Linked DNA regions of Aquitalea magnusonii. The protein of the gene in region 2 interacts with the protein of the main gene of each other region in a pairwise test. Links are inferred from orthologs where the notes say so. Each region holds a gene or a part of one and is shown on either strand. Other genes may lie near its edges.

Region 1 (5,618 bases), 1.3 Mb from region 2 along the record:
GGCGTTGGTCGGCACCCGGCGGCAGGGAGGCTAGCTTGTCCTGCACCGCAGGCCGGTGGATCAGCGGGCTGCTGCGGCGTATGGCCTGCACATGATCGCTGGCCTGCAATTCATGCACGATGCTGTTGCGGCCTTGTTCCAGCCCGCGCTGCAGCAGTTTCAGTTCGTTCAGCTTTTGTACGGCAAAGGCCAGCCAGCTACGGAGGTCGGCATCCATTTCGGTTTCGGCTGCCGCATCCACCGGGCAGTGCAATAGCGAGCAACTGGGTGCCAGCCACAGCCGGTTGCCCAGTTGCCCGGCCAGTGGCTCCAGCAGTGCCAGTTGGGCGGTCAGATTGCTGCGCCAGATATTGCGGCCATCCACGATGCCCGCCGAGAGAATCTTGTCAGCCGGCCAATCGGCGGCAAAAGCCGCGAGCTGCTCCGGTGCGCGTACCAGGTCCAGATGCAGGCCGGCTACCGGCAGCGTGGTGAGCAGGGCGGCGTGCTCCGCCACACTGCCAAAATAAGTGGCCAGCAGGATGTTGAGCGGGCTGGCGGCCAGTTGCCGGTAGGCCGTGCTGATGGCCTGCAGCCAGTCGGCGGGCAAGTCCAGTGCCAGGATGGGCTCGTCCAGTTGTACCCAGGACACGCCGGCTGCGGCCAGTTGCTGCAGTATGTTTTCGTAGCATGCCAGCAGTGCCGGCAGCAGTTGCAGCCGGTCGAACTCTCCACCCTTGCACTTGCCCAGCCACAGCAGGGTAAGCGGGCCAACCAGCACCGGCTTGGTGCGGATGCCCAGCGCGCGCGCCTCGGCCAACTGGGCCAGCAAAGGGGCCGGATTGGCGGCAAAACGGGTGTCGGCATGCCATTCCGGCACCAGGTAGTGATAGTTGGTATCAAACCACTTGGTCATTTCCAGCGCGGGCTGCTGCTGATTGCCGCGTGCCAGTTGGAAGTATTGCGCGCTGCTGAGCGTGGCGGCATCAAAGCCGAAGCGCGGCGGGATGGCCCCCACCAGAATCTGCGCGTCCAGCACGTGGTCGTACAAGGAGAAGTCGCCCAGCGGGGACAGGGTGATGCCGGCACCCTTTTGCAGCAGCCAGTGGCGCTGGCGCAGTTCACGCGCGCCCTGCCGCAGTGCCTGTTCGTCAATTTTGCCTTGCCAGTAGTCTTCCAGCAGAAATTTCAGCTCGCGCTTGGCGCCGATGCGCGGAAATCCGCTCAGGTGCAGTGTGGTCATGGTGGCTCCTTGTGGTCAGTGGCTCCAGCATGGTGGTTTTTGCTGTATGATTCAAACGCATAATTTTTGTATTTTGCATTAATAATTTTCATGAATAGCCGCGGGAGTCCATCATGCTGGAACTGCGCCACTTGCGCACCCTGATTGCCTTGCAGGAAACCGGCAGCGTGTCGCTGGCGGCAGAACGGGTGTTTCTCACCCAGTCCGCCTTGTCGCATCAACTGAAGCAGCTGGAGGCCTACTATCAGCAGCCGCTGTTTGAACGCAAAAGCCAGCCGCTACGCTTTACCCTGGCGGGGGAACGCCTGCTGACGCTGGCGCATGAGCTGCTGGGCCGCGTGGCGGCCGCCGAGCGCGATGTGGCGCGTATCCGTGAGGGTGAGGCAGGGGAGTTGCGGGTGGCGGTGGAGTGCCATACCTGCTTTGACTGGCTGATGCCGGCCATGGACAGTTACCGTCAGCACTGGCCGGCGGTGGAGCTGGACATCGTGTCCGGCTTTCATGCCGACCCGGTCAGCCTGCTGCTGACCCAGCGCGCTGACCTGGCCATCGTGTCGGAAGTGGAGGCCCAAGCCGGCATCGTGCATCAGCCGCTGTTTGCCTACGAGATGGTGGGCATCGTGGCGCGGGATCATCCGCTGGCGGACAAAAAAGTGTGGCAGGCGGCGGATTTCGCCGGGGAAACGCTGATCCAGTACCCGGTGCCGGATGACATGCTGGATTTGTGGCGCAAGGTGTTGTTGCCCGCCGGGGTGAACCCGCCACGGCGCAGCAGCGAGCTGACGGTGGCCATCATCCAGTTGGTGGCCAGCCGGCGCGGGGTGGCGGCCTTGCCGTACTGGGCGGTGCGGCCTTATCTTGAAAAGGGCTATGTGGTGGCGCGTACCATTGGCGATGAGGGCCTGCGCAGCGAGTTGTATGCCGCGGTGCGTAGCGAGGATGCGCCGCTTGCCTTCATGCAGGATTTTCTGGCCACGGTACGGGAGCGCAGCTTCGCCACGCTCCCCGGCCTTACCGTACTGGCAGGCTAAGCAGTCAGGGCCTAGACATGGTCGGCATGTTCGTCATGCCCTTCCATGCCCAGTTCCTGAATCTTGCGGGTCAGGGTGTTGCGGCCCCAGCCCAGCAAATGGGCGGCTTCCACCTTGCGGCCACCGGTGTGGGCCAGCCCGGTGCGGATGCAGCTTTCTTCAAAGCGTCGGGTCAGGTCGTCGATGATGCCGACTTCACCGGCGCGCAGTCGGCGTGCCACTTCTTCGGCCAGGCCCAGCGTCCAGTCCACCACGTGCACGGCACTGCTGATCACCGGGCTGCCATCGCTCTCTGTGGCTGGTGCAGCGGCTTCCGGTTCGCGCAGTTCGGCGGGCAAGTCGCCCACTTCCACCTGCTGGCCCGGTGCCATCACGGTAATCCACTGACACAGGTTTTCCAGTTCGCGCACATTACCGGTAAAGCTGTGGAACTTGATCACTTCCATGGCCGCTTCGGTCAGGCGCTTGGGCTCAACGCCCAGACTGCTGGCGCTCTTGGCCAGGAAATGGCGGGTCAGCAGCGGGATGTCCTCGCGCCGTTCGCGCAAGGGCGGCAGACGCAGGCGGATCACGTTCAGGCGGTGGAACAGGTCCTCCCGGAACAGGCCGCGTTTGACCCGGTCTTCCAGATTCTGGTGGGTGGCGGCAATCACCCGCACATTGGCCTTGATCGGCACATGGCCGCCCACGCGGTAAAAGTGTCCGTCCGACAGCACGCGCAGCAAGCGGGTTTGCAGCTCGGTGGGCATGTCGCCGATTTCATCCAGAAACAGCGTGCCGCCTTCCGCCTCTTCAAAACGACCGCGCCGGGTGGCCAGCGCGCCGGTAAACGCGCCTTTTTCATGGCCAAACAGCTCGGACTCCAGCAAATCCTTGGGAATGGCTGCGGTATTCAGGGCAATGAAAGGCTTGCTGGAGCGCACCGAATGGCGATGCAGCGCTTCGGCCACCCGCTCCTTGCCGGTACCGGACTCGCCGGTAATCAGCACGGTGACGTGCGATTGTGACAAGCGGCCAATGGCGCGGAACACGTCCTGCATGGCGGGAGCCTGGCCTAGCAGCACTGGCATGGCTTCCACCCCGCCAGTGGCTTCGATCTGGCTATTGCTTTCCGCCAGTGCGCGCTCGATCAGTTGCACCGCCTGGTCGACATCAAAGGGCTTGGGCAGGTATTCGAAGGCACCACCTTGAAAGGCGGCAACGGCGGAGTCCAGGTCGGAATGCGCGGTCATGATGATGACCGGCAATTGCGGGTGATCCGCCTTTACCTTGGAAAGGAATTTCAGGCCGTCCGTCCCCGGCATGCGAATGTCGGAAATGATGACGCGCGGCGTATTGTCGTACAGGGCGTTGAGTGCGTCATCGGCACTGGAAAAGCTGTCAAAGCCGATGCCGCTGCGGCCAAGCGCCTTTTCCAGTACCCAGCGGATGGCCTTGTCGTCATCGATGATCCACACCGGGTTATTCATAGCAGCCCTCGTTTCTGTAATTGAGTTCAATCCGTGTTGCTGAAAGGCAGCATCACGGTAAAGCAGGTCTGGCCGGGGCGGGATTCAAATTCGATGCTACCGCCATGCTGATGCACATAGGCCTGGGCCAATGTCAGCCCCAAACCAGTGCCTTCGGCGCGTCCGGTGACCAGGGGATAGAAAATGTGATCCCTGATTTCTTCCGGAATGCCGGGGCCGTTGTCGACAATCTGCAATTTTAATGCCAGCCCATGACGCTTGCGTGCCAGGGTGACTTGCCGGGCAACGCGGGTACGCAAAATCACCTCGCCCTTGGCCTTCATCGCCTGAATGGCATTCTTGACGATGTTGAGCACCACTTGGATCAATTGCTCCTTGTCGGCCACCATCTGCGGCAGGCTGGTGTCGTAATCGCGGCGGATGGTGAGACCCTGCGGATACTCGGCCAGCGCAATGCTGCGCACCCGTTCCAGCACTTCGTGGATATTGATTTCGCTGCGCACATGGCGGCGATGCGGGGCCAGCAGACGGTCTACCAGCGATTGCAGGCGCAGCGCTTCTTCCTGGATGACTTCGGTGTATTCCTTCAGCTCCGGCCGGTCTGACAGCTCATGCTCCAGCAACTGGGCCGCACCGCGGATTCCCCCCAAGGGGTTCTTGATTTCATGCGCCAGGTTACGAATCAGCTCGCGATTAGCCTGTTGTTGCAGCAAAAGCCGCTCTTCATTGGCAATTTTCAGTTGCTGATCCAGCGGTCGCAGCTCGACCAGCGCCAGCCGGCCTTCCGCATCAATCGGCGTCACTGACAGGGCGATATGCAGCGGCTGCTCACCATGCGGCGTACGCAGCTCCAGGTCGTGCTCGATATAGCTGGAATTGTGTTGTAGCGCGGTCGTCAGCGCTTGCCGCAAGGCAGGGCTGTCCTGCAGCAACTCGAACAGGGTGTGGCGCAGCAGCTCGCGCCGGCCTATGGCGAGCAGGTTTTCACAAGCGGGATTGGCAAACTCGAGACTGCCGTCGGCATGGGCAATCAGTACCGGCGTATCGAGTAATTCCAGACCGGCAAAGCTGGGAGAGTTCATGGTGCTCCGAATCGGATGGGGCTGTGCCTGTAGCTGTTAGCAATAAGCACGCCAAGCCAGAGCACAGCGGATGCACGAAATCGGCCTTAATGATGCACCATTATTGTGCAGATGACGCGGACTGCCCCAATTCGCGGCGCAAGGCATCCACGTTCTTCTGTCGCTCGGTCACGGCGTCCTTTAGTTTCTGTACCCGATCCAGGTATTTCTGGTAATTACGGGTTTCGTCGCCGTTGCGAGTGGCGGCACCTTCGGTATAGGCTTTTTGTGCATCAGCCAGTGCCTTTTTCTCGTTGGACAGCTCGCCTTCCAGTATCTTGCGCCTGCCCTCATCACGCTTGGACTGGGTGCCGTTGTCCACGCTGGGGTAGCCATCCGGTGTCGAGGCCGATCGGCTATTGCCTGCTGCGCGCGGTTTACTGGAACCGCCGCCGCCATAGGTGGACAGCGGTGCCAGATGCATGGGCTTGGCACCCTTGATCGGCACATTGGTGAAGGTGACATTGCCGTTGGCATCGACGTATTTGTATACCTCGGCCTGGGCGAGGCTGCAGGTCAGCAGCAGGCAGAAGGCAAGCGTTTTCATGGTTTTGGGCATTAGCGGAGAAAACGGGTGGACGTGACGCTATGATAAGCAAAAGGCTGGCGCACGTCACATCTGCATTGCCGGAACAAGAGGAGGCAATTTGCCAGATGACCGGGAATGCGGCAGCATGCGCTTCATGCGCGCTACTTGCCAATATCATGGACAATCCGCAATCGGCCTGCAGTGCTGGACACAACATCCTTTGATAGCGCGGTATCCGTCAGGACC
Region 2 (5,455 bases):
TACGATGCCGGCGCGCGGTACGTGGGCCAGGGCGGGGCAGTGGTGCAGCAGGCCGTTGAGCAGGGTGCCGGTCCAGTTGCCACTGGCCGGATGCACCACCAGGCCGGCCGGTTTGTTCACCACCAGGATGTGTTCATCTTCGTAAACAATGGGCAAATCCATGGCTTCGGGATGGAAAGCCATTTCTTCATTTGACTGAACAATGGTAACGTCCAGCTTTTCGCCACCCAGCAGCCTGGTTTTCGGGGGGACGACTTTGCCGTCCACCAGAACATGGCCATCCTTGATCCATTGGGTCAGGCGGCTGCGGGAGTAATCGGGGAGGAGTTTGGCAAGAGCTGCGTCAAGGCGTTCGCTACCCAAAGAGAGCGGAACCTCCAGCTGTTGTCGAGCAGATACCTCGTTTTCCGAGATATCGCTATAATCCTCCGAGTCAAAGTAAGGATCGGTCATGAAAAGATACGTTGTAGCAGCAATGTTGGTGATGGGGCTTGCCGGTTGTGCAACCACGGAAACCTACGACGAAACGCGCGGCTGGACCGTGGAAAAGCTCTACTCGGAAGCTCGGGATGAACTGAACAGCGGTAATTATACCCGTGCTGTCAAGCTGTACGAAACGCTGGAAGCGCGCTACCCTTATGGCCGCTATGCCCAGCAGGCCGAAATGGACTTGGCCTATACGCATTACAAGGATAATGAACCGGAACTGGCCGTGGCCGCTGCCGACCGCTTCATCAAGCTGCATCCGGCCCACCCGAATGTGGACTACGTGTACTACCTGAAGGGTTTGGTCTACTACAACGACGATCAGGGCATGTTGTCCAAGTGGGCTGGTCAGGACATGAGTGAACGTGACCCGAAAGCGGCGCGCGAATCCTTCCTGGCCTTCCGCGAACTGACCACCCGCTTCCCCAACAGCAAGTATAGTGCGGATGCGCTGCAAAAGATGAACCGTCTGGTGGATGCACTGGGCGGCAGCGAAATGCATGTGGCACGCTACTACATGAAGCGTGGCGCTTACCTGGCAGCGGCCAACCGCGCGCAGAACGTGGTGAAGGAATACTCCAATACCAAGTATCCGGAAGAAGCATTGGCGCTGATGTCGGTGGCCTACGACAAGCTGGGTATGGCGCAACTGGCAAGCGATGCCAAGCGCGTGCTGGCGCTGAACTACCCCAAGAGTGCTTATCTGACCCAGCCGTGGCAGGTGGAAGAAATGCCGTGGTGGAAGGTGTGGAAATAATCCGCCATGCCGGATAGCAAAAAGGCCGCTTGATGCGGCCTTTTTTCATGCCCTGCGCCTGGTGGGGCCGGCAGCAGGGGGGGCTGATCAAATCGCGTCTTCGTTGGTTTCGCCGGTACGGATACGTACCACTTGCTCAACTGCCGTGACAAAAATCTTGCCGTCGCCAATCTTGCCGGTGCGGGCGGCGGCCACGATGGCTTCAATGGCGCGATCCACCAGATCGTCGGCCAGAATCACTTCCACCTTGACCTTGGGCAGGAAGTCCACCACGTATTCGGCACCGCGATACAGTTCGGTATGACCCTTCTGGCGGCCAAAGCCTTTGACTTCGGTAACGGTCAGGCCGTTGATGCCAAGGTCGGACAGCGCCTCACGCACTTCATCCAGTTTGAAGGGTTTGATCACGGCTTCGATCTTTTTCATGCTCAGGTGCTCCTTGCGGTGACTTTATTGTTCCGTAAATGCGCTGTGGACGATTGATAGCCCGACATTCGCCGCAGAATGGCCTTAATGTACGGCCTGTTTTGCTGTATTATGACGCGCTTTCCTGATCCTTGTCGCGAGTGTTGCATGTCGACCATTCTCAAGCTGCGGGGCGGTGCTGCCCTGTCCCAGTTTCGTCTTGAAAAACTTCTCGCTGCCGCTGCAGAAGCCGGCCTGCCCGAGATCAGCCTGAAAGCCGAATTCTGGCATTTTGCCGAGAGCGAAAACGAACTCTCGACCGAACAGCAAGGCATTCTGGGCAAGCTGCTCAACTACGGCGAGGCTCCGTATGCCGCAGCGCCGCAGGGCGAGTTGTTTCTGGTGACCCCACGACTGGGTACGCTGTCCCCCTGGGCCTCCAAGGCTACCGATATTGCCCGCCACTGCGGGCTGGAACAAGTGCTGCGGATCGAGCGCGGCACTGCTTACTGGGTAAGCACCGCCGGGGTATCTTTAAGTGAAGAGGCTCGTCAGATTCTGGCGGGCCTCTTGCACGATCGCATGACCGAAACCGTGCTGGGCTCGCTGGACGATGCCGACAAGCTGTTTGTCCACATGGACCCGCAGCCGCTGACCAGTGTGGACATCCTGGCAGGCGGCCGCGCGGCGCTGGAAGCGGCCAACCGCTCGCTGGGCCTGGCGCTGTCCGAAGACGAAATCGTCTACCTGGTGGAAAACTTCACCCGCATGGGCCGCAATCCCACCGACGTTGAACTGATGATGTTTGCCCAGGCCAACTCGGAACATTGCCGTCACAAGATTTTCAATGCGCAGTTCGTGATCGATGGCGTAGAGCAGGGCAAGTCGCTGTTCCGCATGATTCGCGACACGCACGATGCACATCCGGAAGGCACGCTGGTGGCCTACAAGGATAATGCCTCGGTGATTGAAGGCGCCTTCATCGACCGCTTCTACCCGGCACCGGAAACGGCCGAGTACGGTTTCACCACCGAACCGACCGACATCCTGATGAAGGTGGAAACCCACAACCACCCGACCGCCATTTCCCCGTTTCCGGGTGCTTCCACCGGTTCCGGTGGTGAAATCCGTGACGAAGGTGCCACCGGTCGTGGTTCGCGCCCCAAGGCCGGCCTGACCGGCTTTACCGTGTCCAACCTGAACATTCCGGGCTTTGTGCAGCCGTGGGAAGTGTATAGCGAAGACAAGGCCGAATATGGCCGTCCGGGTCGCATTGCCTCCGCCCTGCAAATCATGCTGGACGGCCCGATTGGCGGCGCTGCCTTCAATAACGAATTTGGCCGTCCCAACCTGACCGGCTACTTCCGTACCTTTGAAGAAGTTGTCGACGGCGAAATGCGCGGCTACCACAAGCCCATCATGATTGCCGGTGGTCTGGGCAGCATTCAGCAGCAACAGATTCACAAGAATGAAATTCCGGAAGGCGCCTTGCTGATCCAGTTGGGCGGCCCCAGCCTGCTGATCGGCCTGGGCGGTGGCGCGGCGTCCTCCATGGACACCGGTGCCAACAGCGAAAACCTGGACTTCGACTCGGTACAGCGCGGCAACCCGGAAATCGAACGCCGCTGTCAGGAAGTGATTGACCGCTGCTGGCAGTACGGTGCCAATAACCCCATCGTGTCGATTCACGACGTGGGTGCCGGTGGCCTGTCCAATGCCTTCCCGGAACTGGTGAACGACGCTGGCCGCGGTGCCATCTTCCACCTGCGCAAGGTGCATCTGGAAGAAAAGGGCATGACCCCGATGCAGATCTGGTCCAACGAATCGCAAGAGCGTTACGTGCTGGCCATCCTGCCGCAGGACCTGGACCGCTTTACCGCCATTTGCGAACGCGAGCGCTGCCCGTTTGCCGTGCTGGGCGTGGCCACCGATGACGGCCACCTGCAAGTCCGCGACGACTACTTCAACAACAAGCCGGTGGACATGCCGCTGGAAGTGTTGCTGGGCAAGCCGCCGCGCATGACCCGCGACGTGAAGACCGTACCGCTGGAATTCCGCGTGTTCGACGCTTCGCGCTTCCCGCTGAAGGAAACCGCCTACCGCGTGCTGCGCAACCCGGCCGTGGCCGACAAGTCCTTCCTCATCACCATTGGCGACCGCTCGGTGGGCGGCATGACCGCGCGCGACCAGATGGTGGGCCCGTGGCAGGTGCCGGTGGCCGACGTTGCCGTCACCACCATGGGTTTCAACAGCTACCGTGGCGAAGCCATGGCCATGGGCGAACGTACGCCGACTGCCTTGTTCAACGCCGCAGCTTCCGGACGCATGGCCATTGGTGAATCGCTCACCAATATTGCCGCCAGCTTTGTCAGCCATATCGGCAACATCAAGCTGTCCGCCAACTGGATGGCCGCTGCCGGCCATCCGGGCGAAGATGCGCGCCTGTACGAAACCGTGGAAGCGGTTTCCCGCCTGAGCCAGGACCTGGGCGTCAGCATTCCGGTGGGCAAGGACTCGCTGTCGATGAAGACGGTATGGGAAGAAAACGGCGAGAAGAAGTCGGTGACTGCGCCGGTTTCGCTGATCGTCACTGCCTTCTCCCCGGTGGAAGACGTGCGCAAGACCGTTACCCCGCAACTGCGTGATGAAAAAGATACCGACATCATTCTGGTGGACCTGGGCTATGGCCGCTGCCGTTTGGGCGGTTCCATCTACGGCCAGGTGTGGAAGGCCATGGAAGGCCGTGCGCCGGACGTGGAAAGCCCGTCCCAACTGGCTGCCTTCTTCAATACCGTGCAAACCCTGCTGCGCGATGACATGCTGCTGGCCTATCACGACCGTGCCGATGGCGGCCTGTTCGCCACGCTGGCGGAAATGATGTTTGCCGGTCATGTGGGCCTGACGGTGGATTTGCAAGAGCTGGTGATCGAGCGCAAGAACACCCAGCGCCTGATCGACGATTTCGTGCAGCCGACACCGGAAGCCGCCACCCATGGCCGCATCATGCGCGTGCTGTTCAACGAAGAGCTGGGTGCGGTGCTGCAGGTGAAGAAGGCCCACACTGCCGAAGTGATTTCGCGCTTCATGGCTGCCGGCATTGGCCGCGAGCTGTTCGTGCTGGGCAAGATCAACAGCAAGGACCGCCTGATCATCAATCATCATGGCGAAGAGTTGTTCAACGAAAGCCGCGTCGATCTGCACAAGGCCTGGAGCGAAACCAGCCACCGTCTGCAACGCATGCGTGACAACCCGGCCTGCGCCGACAGCGAGCACCTGCTGCTGTCCAATACCAAGTCGCAGGGCCTGTTTGCCAAGCTGTCCTTCGATACCGAAGCAAACCCGGCGGCACCGTTCATTGCCACCGGCGCGCGTCCGCGCATGGCTATCCTGCGCGAGCAGGGGGTGAACGGCCAACTGGAAATGGCTGCGGCATTCGACCGTGCCGGTTTCCAGGCCGTGGATGTCCACATGAGCGACATCATCAGCGGTCGCGTGTCGCTGGCCGACTTCAAGGGTCTGGCTGCCTGCGGTGGTTTCAGCTACGGCGACGTGCTGGGTGCCGGCGAAGGCTGGGCCAAGAGCGTGCTGTTCAACCCGCGTGCCCGCGAGCAGTTTGAAGCCTTCTTCCAGCGTGGCGACACCTTCGCGCTGGGGGTGTGCAATGGCTGCCAGATGATGTCCAATCTGTCCGGCATCATTCCGGGTGCCCAGCACTGGCCCAAGTTCCAGCGCAATGCGTCCGAGCAGTTCGAAGCCCGCTTCACCATGGTGGAAGTCACCGAATCGCCGTCCATCTTCCTGGCCGAC
Region 3 (5,937 bases), 460 kb from region 2 along the record:
TGTTGCTCAACCTGCTGCTGGAAGAAACCATCTATCCGGCCAACCGCTTCCTGGTATATGCGATGTATCCGGAGTGCAATATTTCCATCCACATGATGTGGGGCCTGAACAAGCAGAACATCGTGTTTGCCACTGGCAAGTCCATCATCGATCGCAGTTGCCGCACCAATGTGGGGGCGCTGATGCTGCAGTACGGTGGTGGCGGCCATGAGGCGGCGGGGACTTGTCAGGTCAGTGTCGATCAGTATGAGGATATCCGCGACGAGCTGATTACCCGTATCCGGGCGCAAGGCTGATGCATCGCTTACGGCCAGCGATGGCAGGGCTGATCAAGCCCGGTCCGTGAATGTCCTCGGTGCAATGCCGCTAATCAGGGAACATGATTTTCATGTTCCCTTTTTAATTGCAAGCCTCTGCGCTGCCGGTGCTGCTGCTGGTGGCACGCAGTGCGGGATCAGCAGCCTGCCATATTGCGCCGCCAGATGGCCCGGCACTGCCGGGTCAGAATGCGGGGTGCTGGCGTTTGTCACCCGCTTGGCGAGTACGGCAGGCGCTGCGTCGCCCTGTCTGGGTGGCCTTGCTTGTCGTGATACAGCGCTAAGCCTGGCCATTCTGCGCACTGGCCATGTGGCATCAAGTAGCAGGTATTGGCCTGGGGCAAGGGTTGTGCATATTAGCCTGGCAATGGACTGGGGTTTTCTTATCCTGAAGCATGGACTTTCTTGTTAGAATGTTGAGATTAAACAAGTTGTTTTAAATAATTAAAACTAACAAAAGAACGCACATCAAATGAAGATCAATCTGCCTGTTACCGCCAACGAGTTGATTGTCGACCCTGTTAATCCCATCGTCACCAAGACCGATGTGAAAGGCAGCATTACCTACGCCAATCGCGCGTTCATCGAGATCAGCGGCTTTAGCGAGGCCGAACTGCTGGGCCAGAACCACAATATCGTGCGCCACCCGGACATGCCGCCATCGGCATTTGCAGACTTGTGGGAAACGGTGAAGGCAGGCAAGCCATGGCGTGGCATCGTGAAAAACCGGGCCAAGAATGGCGATTTCTACTGGGTGGAGGCTTACGTTACCCCGATTACCGAACATGGCCGTATTGTGGGCTACATGTCGGTGCGCTCCCAGCCAAAGCGGCAGGATATCGATGCCGCTGCAGCCCTTTATCGCCAAGTGATGAACAAGCAGGCCAGCCTGCCTTCCACCTTGCAGCGTTATGCACGGCAGTCTGATGTGTTGCAAGTCGCGCCGCTGCTGTTTCTGCTGGGCCTGTTGGCGGCCATGGTGTCGTTCTTCTTGCCGGATGCCTTGCTCTGGCTGCGTGAGGCACTTGGCATGACCGGCTGTGTGCTGGCACTTGGCGCGGCCATCTGGGCATGGCGGCGGGTGCGCTCGGTATTGAAGGTGCTGGACGGACGCTTCCAGGACTTGCAGGAAGGCCGGCTGGATCATGCCTCCATGGCGCATGAAGGCGGCTTGCTGGGCAAGGTGCTTTCCTCGCTGGAATCCTTGCGCATTCATTACCGCGCCACCATTGCCGATGTGATGCGGGCCAGCCTGTATACCAAGGAACAGGCTCATGGTTTGCTGGATGATATGCATGCCCTGGCGGCACGATCGGTGCAGCAGCGTCAGGGATTAAACCAGATTAGCCACAATATGGAGTCGCTCAGCCTGGCGGTGCAGGATGTGGTGCGCCTGGCCGAACATAATCAGCAGGATTCACGCCATACCCAGGATGTGGCGCGGGATGGCCGCCATACCATGGATGCCGCAACCTCGGCGGCGGAGCGTGCGGTGAACGTGGTGTCACAGTCGCGTGGTGCCATGGTGGAGCTGGATGAGGCGATGATCCGCATCCGCAGCATGACGACTCTGATTCGCGAGATTGCCGATCAGACCAATCTGCTGGCCCTGAATGCCGCCATCGAGGCTGCCCGTGCCGGAGAGATGGGGCGTGGTTTTGCCGTGGTGGCGGACGAGGTGCGCAAGCTGGCCGAGCGCACCACCAACACCACCGATTCCATTGGTGAGATTGTCGAGGAAATCGGCAAGATCACCCATTCCGCCGTCAGCAGCATGGATGCCACGGTGGAAGAGGTGGGCGAGGTCAATGGGCAGATCCGCCTGTCATCGGGCAAGCTGCAGGGCCTGATCGAGGCGGCTGAGCAGTCCAGCCTGCAGGCACAGAAACTGGCCAGGGAGATGGGCAGCAAATCCGATTCCATCAATGTGATGGCGGCAGCGCTGGAGCAGTTGAATGCCTTGTCAGAGCAGGATTTGAGCACTACCCACTCCATTGGTGAGAGTGCCGGACATCTGGCCGAAACCTCGGAGGATCTGGCGCAGCTAACCGAAAATTTCAGCAAATGGCAGCAGCGTTGAACTGCTGAGCTTGCCCCACGCAACAGCCTGTCCGCGTTTTATCCGGACAGGCTTTTTTCATGGCTGTGTCGTGGTGCGGCGGGCAACCCAGATGGCGGTTTCCAGTTGCATGGCAATCTCGTTGTGCTGGTTGAGGGTGGTCCAGCGCAATTGCACAACGCCGAATCCGGGCTGGCTGGACGAAGGTTTTTGACCCGTTACCTCGATTTTGGCACGCAAGGTATCGCCGGGACGGGTAGGACGCGGCCAGCGCATATCGCGTATGCCCATGCCGATCAGCCCATTGGCCACGTTTTTCAGTTCACTGGCGGTGATCAGCCGCATGGTAAGGCTGCTGGTGTGCCAGCCAGAGGCTGCCAGGCCATCGAAAAAACTGCTCTTGGCCGCCTGTGGGTCGGTATGGAAGGGCTGCGGGTCAAACTGGCTGGCAAAGGCGATGATTTCTTCTTCGCTCAGGGTGTGGCTGGCCGTTTCGAACACGCGGCCCGGTGTCAGGTCTTCGAAGTAGAGCATATGTTTACGTTAACGTAAGTTTTGATGCTGCAGCATACGATGTGCCAGCCGACAGGTCAAAGGCGGTGCCGGGCCGGAGGTCAGATCCGCAGTGCGGCAATCAGCTCGCTTTCCAGTGCCAGTACCGTCTTGTCGTCTTTCAAACCGGGCCCGCTTACCAGGAAGGAGTCTTCCGCCCGGCTGCCCAGGGTCATGATCTTGGCGGACTGCACGCTAAGGTGATAATCGGCCAGCACCTTGGCAATGCGCGCCAGCAGCCCGGGACGGTCGCCGGCCACGATGGACAATACGTAGAAATTGTCCTTGTCGTCCGGACGGATCAGCACTTGCGGCGCAATCGGGAAGTGCTTCAGGTGACGGCTGATACGCCCGTTGGCCGGTGGCGGCGGCGGGGTTTCCAGGCGCAGGCATTCGGCCAGTTCGAATTCGATGAAGTTGATCATGTCGCGGTAATCCCCGTCGTGGTGCTCGGGAATGAAGACATGGAAGGTGTCCAGCGCATAGCCGTGGCGCGTGGTGTATACCTTGGCATCGGCAATGCTGTAGTTGGTGCGGCCAAAGAAGGCACAGGTGCGGGCAAACAGTTCCGGCTTGTCCGGGGTGTAGACCAGCACCTGGATGCCTTCGTGATCGTCCGACAGGCGGGCGCGCACCATGGGCGTTTCGATATTGACGAAACGGTTGAGAATGCGCGCATGCCAGGCAATTTCCTTGGCCTCGTGCCGCAGGAAGTACACCATGTCCAGCTGCGACCACAGTTTTTGCTCCACCCCGGCCGGAACGGCATAAAGGCGCAGCAGGCTGAGTGCCTGGGTCTTGCGTTCTTCCAGTTCCGAGTTGAGGTCCACCTCGCCACCACGCAACAAGACGCGCAGGGTGGCGTTGTAGAGGTCTTCCAGCAGCTTGGCTTTCCAGGCATTCCACACCTTGGGGCTGGTGCCGCGGATGTCGGCCACGGTCAGCAGGTATAGTGCGGCCAGTCGGCGTGGGGTTTGCGTCAGTTCGGCAAAGCGCTGGATTACATCCGGATCGTAAATGTCCTGCTTCTGCGCAATGCTGGACATGGTGAGGTGCTGGCCCACCAGCCAGACCACCAGGTCGGTGTCCGCGGCGGATAGCGCGTGTTGCTCGCAGAACTCGCGCGCATCCACCATGCCCAGCGTGGAGTGGTCGCCGCCACGGCCCTTGGCAATGTCGTGGAACAGGCCGGCCACGTACAGCACTTCCGGCCGCTCGAAATCATTGATCAGCCGCGACAGGAAGGGGTATTCGTGATTGAAGGCGCTGATGGCAAAACGGCGCAGATTGCGTACCACCATCAGGATGTGTTCATCCACGGTATACACATGGAACAGGTCGTGCTGCATCTGCCCGACGATGCGGCCAAAACCGGGCAAGTAACGGCCCAGCACGCCGTACAGGTTCATGCGGCGCAGGCAGCGGGTGAGGCCGGGTTCGCGCAGTATCTGCATGAACAGGCGGCGGTTTTCCGGATTCTTGCGGAAGCGGTCATTGATGTGGCTGCGGCCATGCCACAGTGCGCGCAGCATGCGCGGCGCAAAACCGGTCAGTTCCGGATTGCGTTGCAGCATCAGGAAGGCTTCCAGAATGGCGGAAGGCTCTGTTTCGAATACATCGGGACGGCGGATGCCCAGCATGCCGTTAACCGAATAAAAGCGCTCGTTCAGGTTTTGCGTGATGCGCGGCACCTGCGAGTAGAGGCGGGCGCGCAAATTGGGCAGCAGAATGCCATTGAGCTGGCTGACGGTTTTGGCGGCGCGGAAATACAACTGCATCACTTGCTCGCTGGCGCGCTTGGCCGGAGTGTCCTGCAGGCCGAAGGCCAGTCCCATGCTTTGCTGCAGATCGAAGATCAGCCGGTCTTCGCGCCGGCGCGCCAGGATGTGCAGGTCGATGCGCAGCCGCTGCAACTGGCGGTCGCTGTGGTGAATCAGCCGTGCTTCCGCCTGGGTGAGGATGCCGCGCTGTACCAGGTCGCTCCAGTTTTCCCCCAGACCGATGGCCTTGCTGATCCACAAAATCGTGTGCAAATCGCGCAGGCCGCCCGGACTTTCCTTGATATTGGGTTCCAGATTGTTGGTCACGCCAAAGTGGCGGTTGTGGCGCTGCTGTTGTTCCAGCGTCTTGCCTTCGAAGAAGGCCAGCGGGTCGCGCTGGCAGTCCAGGCGATGGATCAGCTGCTGATAGGGCGTGGCAGCACCGGCAATCAGCCGGTTTTCCAGCAGATTGGTTTCGATGGTGATGTCTGCTGCGGCTTCCTGCAGGCATTCGGCGATGGTACGCACGCTGTGGCCCACTTCCAGGCCCACATCCCACATGCGGCCGATGAGTGCGGCAACGCGTTCTGGCAAATCTGCCGGCGTCGGGCTGGGCAGCAAGACCAGCACATCGATGTCGGAACTGGGGAAGAGCTGGCCACGGCCATAACCGCCAACGGCAATCAGGGTGGCACTTTCGCCCATGCCTGCCTGCTGCCACAGTTGCTGCAGCACGCTGTCCACCACCTGGCTGTGTCGGCCCAGATAGTGCTGCGGATCACGTCCGACCCGGTATTGTTCAAGCAGTTGCTGGCGTTGGTTGGCCAGTTGTTTGCGCAGGTCTTGGGTCAGGTCGCTCGCGTGCAGGCTCATGTCAGCGTCTTTCCTGTTTCAGGATGATGGCAATGCCGGCAAACAGGAACAGCAGTGTCGGCACCGTGGCAGAGATGATGGGATTCCAGCTGTACAGCAATCCCAGATGGCCAAACAGGCGGTTGATGAAGTGGAAACCCACGCCCAGGCAAATGCCGGAGAACAAGCGCACGCCCAGTTGGCCGTGCCGGCGCTGTTGCGGGGTGAAGGCCAGCGCCACCAGTGCCATCGATACGCAGGCCAGCGGGTAGAACAGCTTGCTCCACAGCGCTATGTCATAACGCTGCGTCTGCTGCTTGTTGGCGCTCAGATGTTCGATGTACTTGATCAGGTTTAGTGCCGACATCTGTTCCGGTACCACCAGCAGCACGTTCAG

The links.
Region 1: the proteins of DLM_RS09460 (region 2) and glnL interact in binary tests that used the Escherichia coli proteins (3 or more experiments, as listed by UniProt). The link is inferred for Aquitalea magnusonii from one-to-one orthologs.
Region 3: the proteins of DLM_RS09460 (region 2) and DLM_RS11605 interact in binary tests that used the Escherichia coli proteins (3 or more experiments, as listed by UniProt). The link is inferred for Aquitalea magnusonii from one-to-one orthologs.

Annotation. Positions count from the first base shown.
Region 1 is NZ_AP018823.1:3,253,384-3,259,001, reverse strand. Bases 2,777-5,618 are described here. They hold glnL (nitrogen regulation protein NR(II)), read right to left. Parts: upstream 4,805-5,618; coding sequence 3,749-4,804; downstream 2,777-3,748. Other genes in these bases: DLM_RS15495 (DUF4124 domain-containing protein), read right to left, coding at 4,905-5,390; ntrC (nitrogen regulation protein NR(I)), read right to left, coding at 2,777-3,722. In the rest of the region: metE (5-methyltetrahydropteroyltriglutamate--homocysteine S-methyltransferase), read right to left, coding at 1-1,222; DLM_RS15510 (LysR family transcriptional regulator), read left to right, coding at 1,336-2,253; more of ntrC, read right to left, coding at 2,265-2,776.
Region 2 is NZ_AP018823.1:1,971,547-1,977,001, reverse strand. What follows is about bases 1-2,679. They hold DLM_RS09460 (P-II family nitrogen regulator), read right to left. Parts: upstream 1,670-2,679; coding sequence 1,331-1,669; downstream 1-1,330. Other genes in these bases: purL (phosphoribosylformylglycinamidine synthase), read left to right, coding at 1,817-2,679; DLM_RS09465 (outer membrane protein assembly factor BamD), read left to right, coding at 452-1,243; rluD (23S rRNA pseudouridine(1911/1915/1917) synthase RluD), read right to left, coding at 1-453. Outside these bases: more of purL, read left to right, coding at 2,680-5,455. UniProt on the Escherichia coli protein: P-II indirectly controls the transcription of the glutamine synthetase gene (glnA). P-II prevents NR-II-catalyzed conversion of NR-I to NR-I-phosphate, the transcriptional activator of GlnA. When P-II is uridylylated to P-II-UMP, these events are reversed.
Region 3 is NZ_AP018823.1:2,432,305-2,438,241, reverse strand. What follows is about bases 2,777-5,937. They hold DLM_RS11605 ([protein-PII] uridylyltransferase), read right to left. Parts: upstream 5,562-5,937; coding sequence 2,991-5,561; downstream 2,777-2,990. Other genes in these bases: lptG (LPS export ABC transporter permease LptG), read right to left, coding at 5,563-5,937; DLM_RS11610 (MaoC family dehydratase), read right to left, coding at 2,777-2,910. Also shown: DLM_RS11620 (exopolyphosphatase), read left to right, coding at 1-296; DLM_RS11615 (methyl-accepting chemotaxis protein), read left to right, coding at 790-2,397; more of DLM_RS11610, read right to left, coding at 2,455-2,776.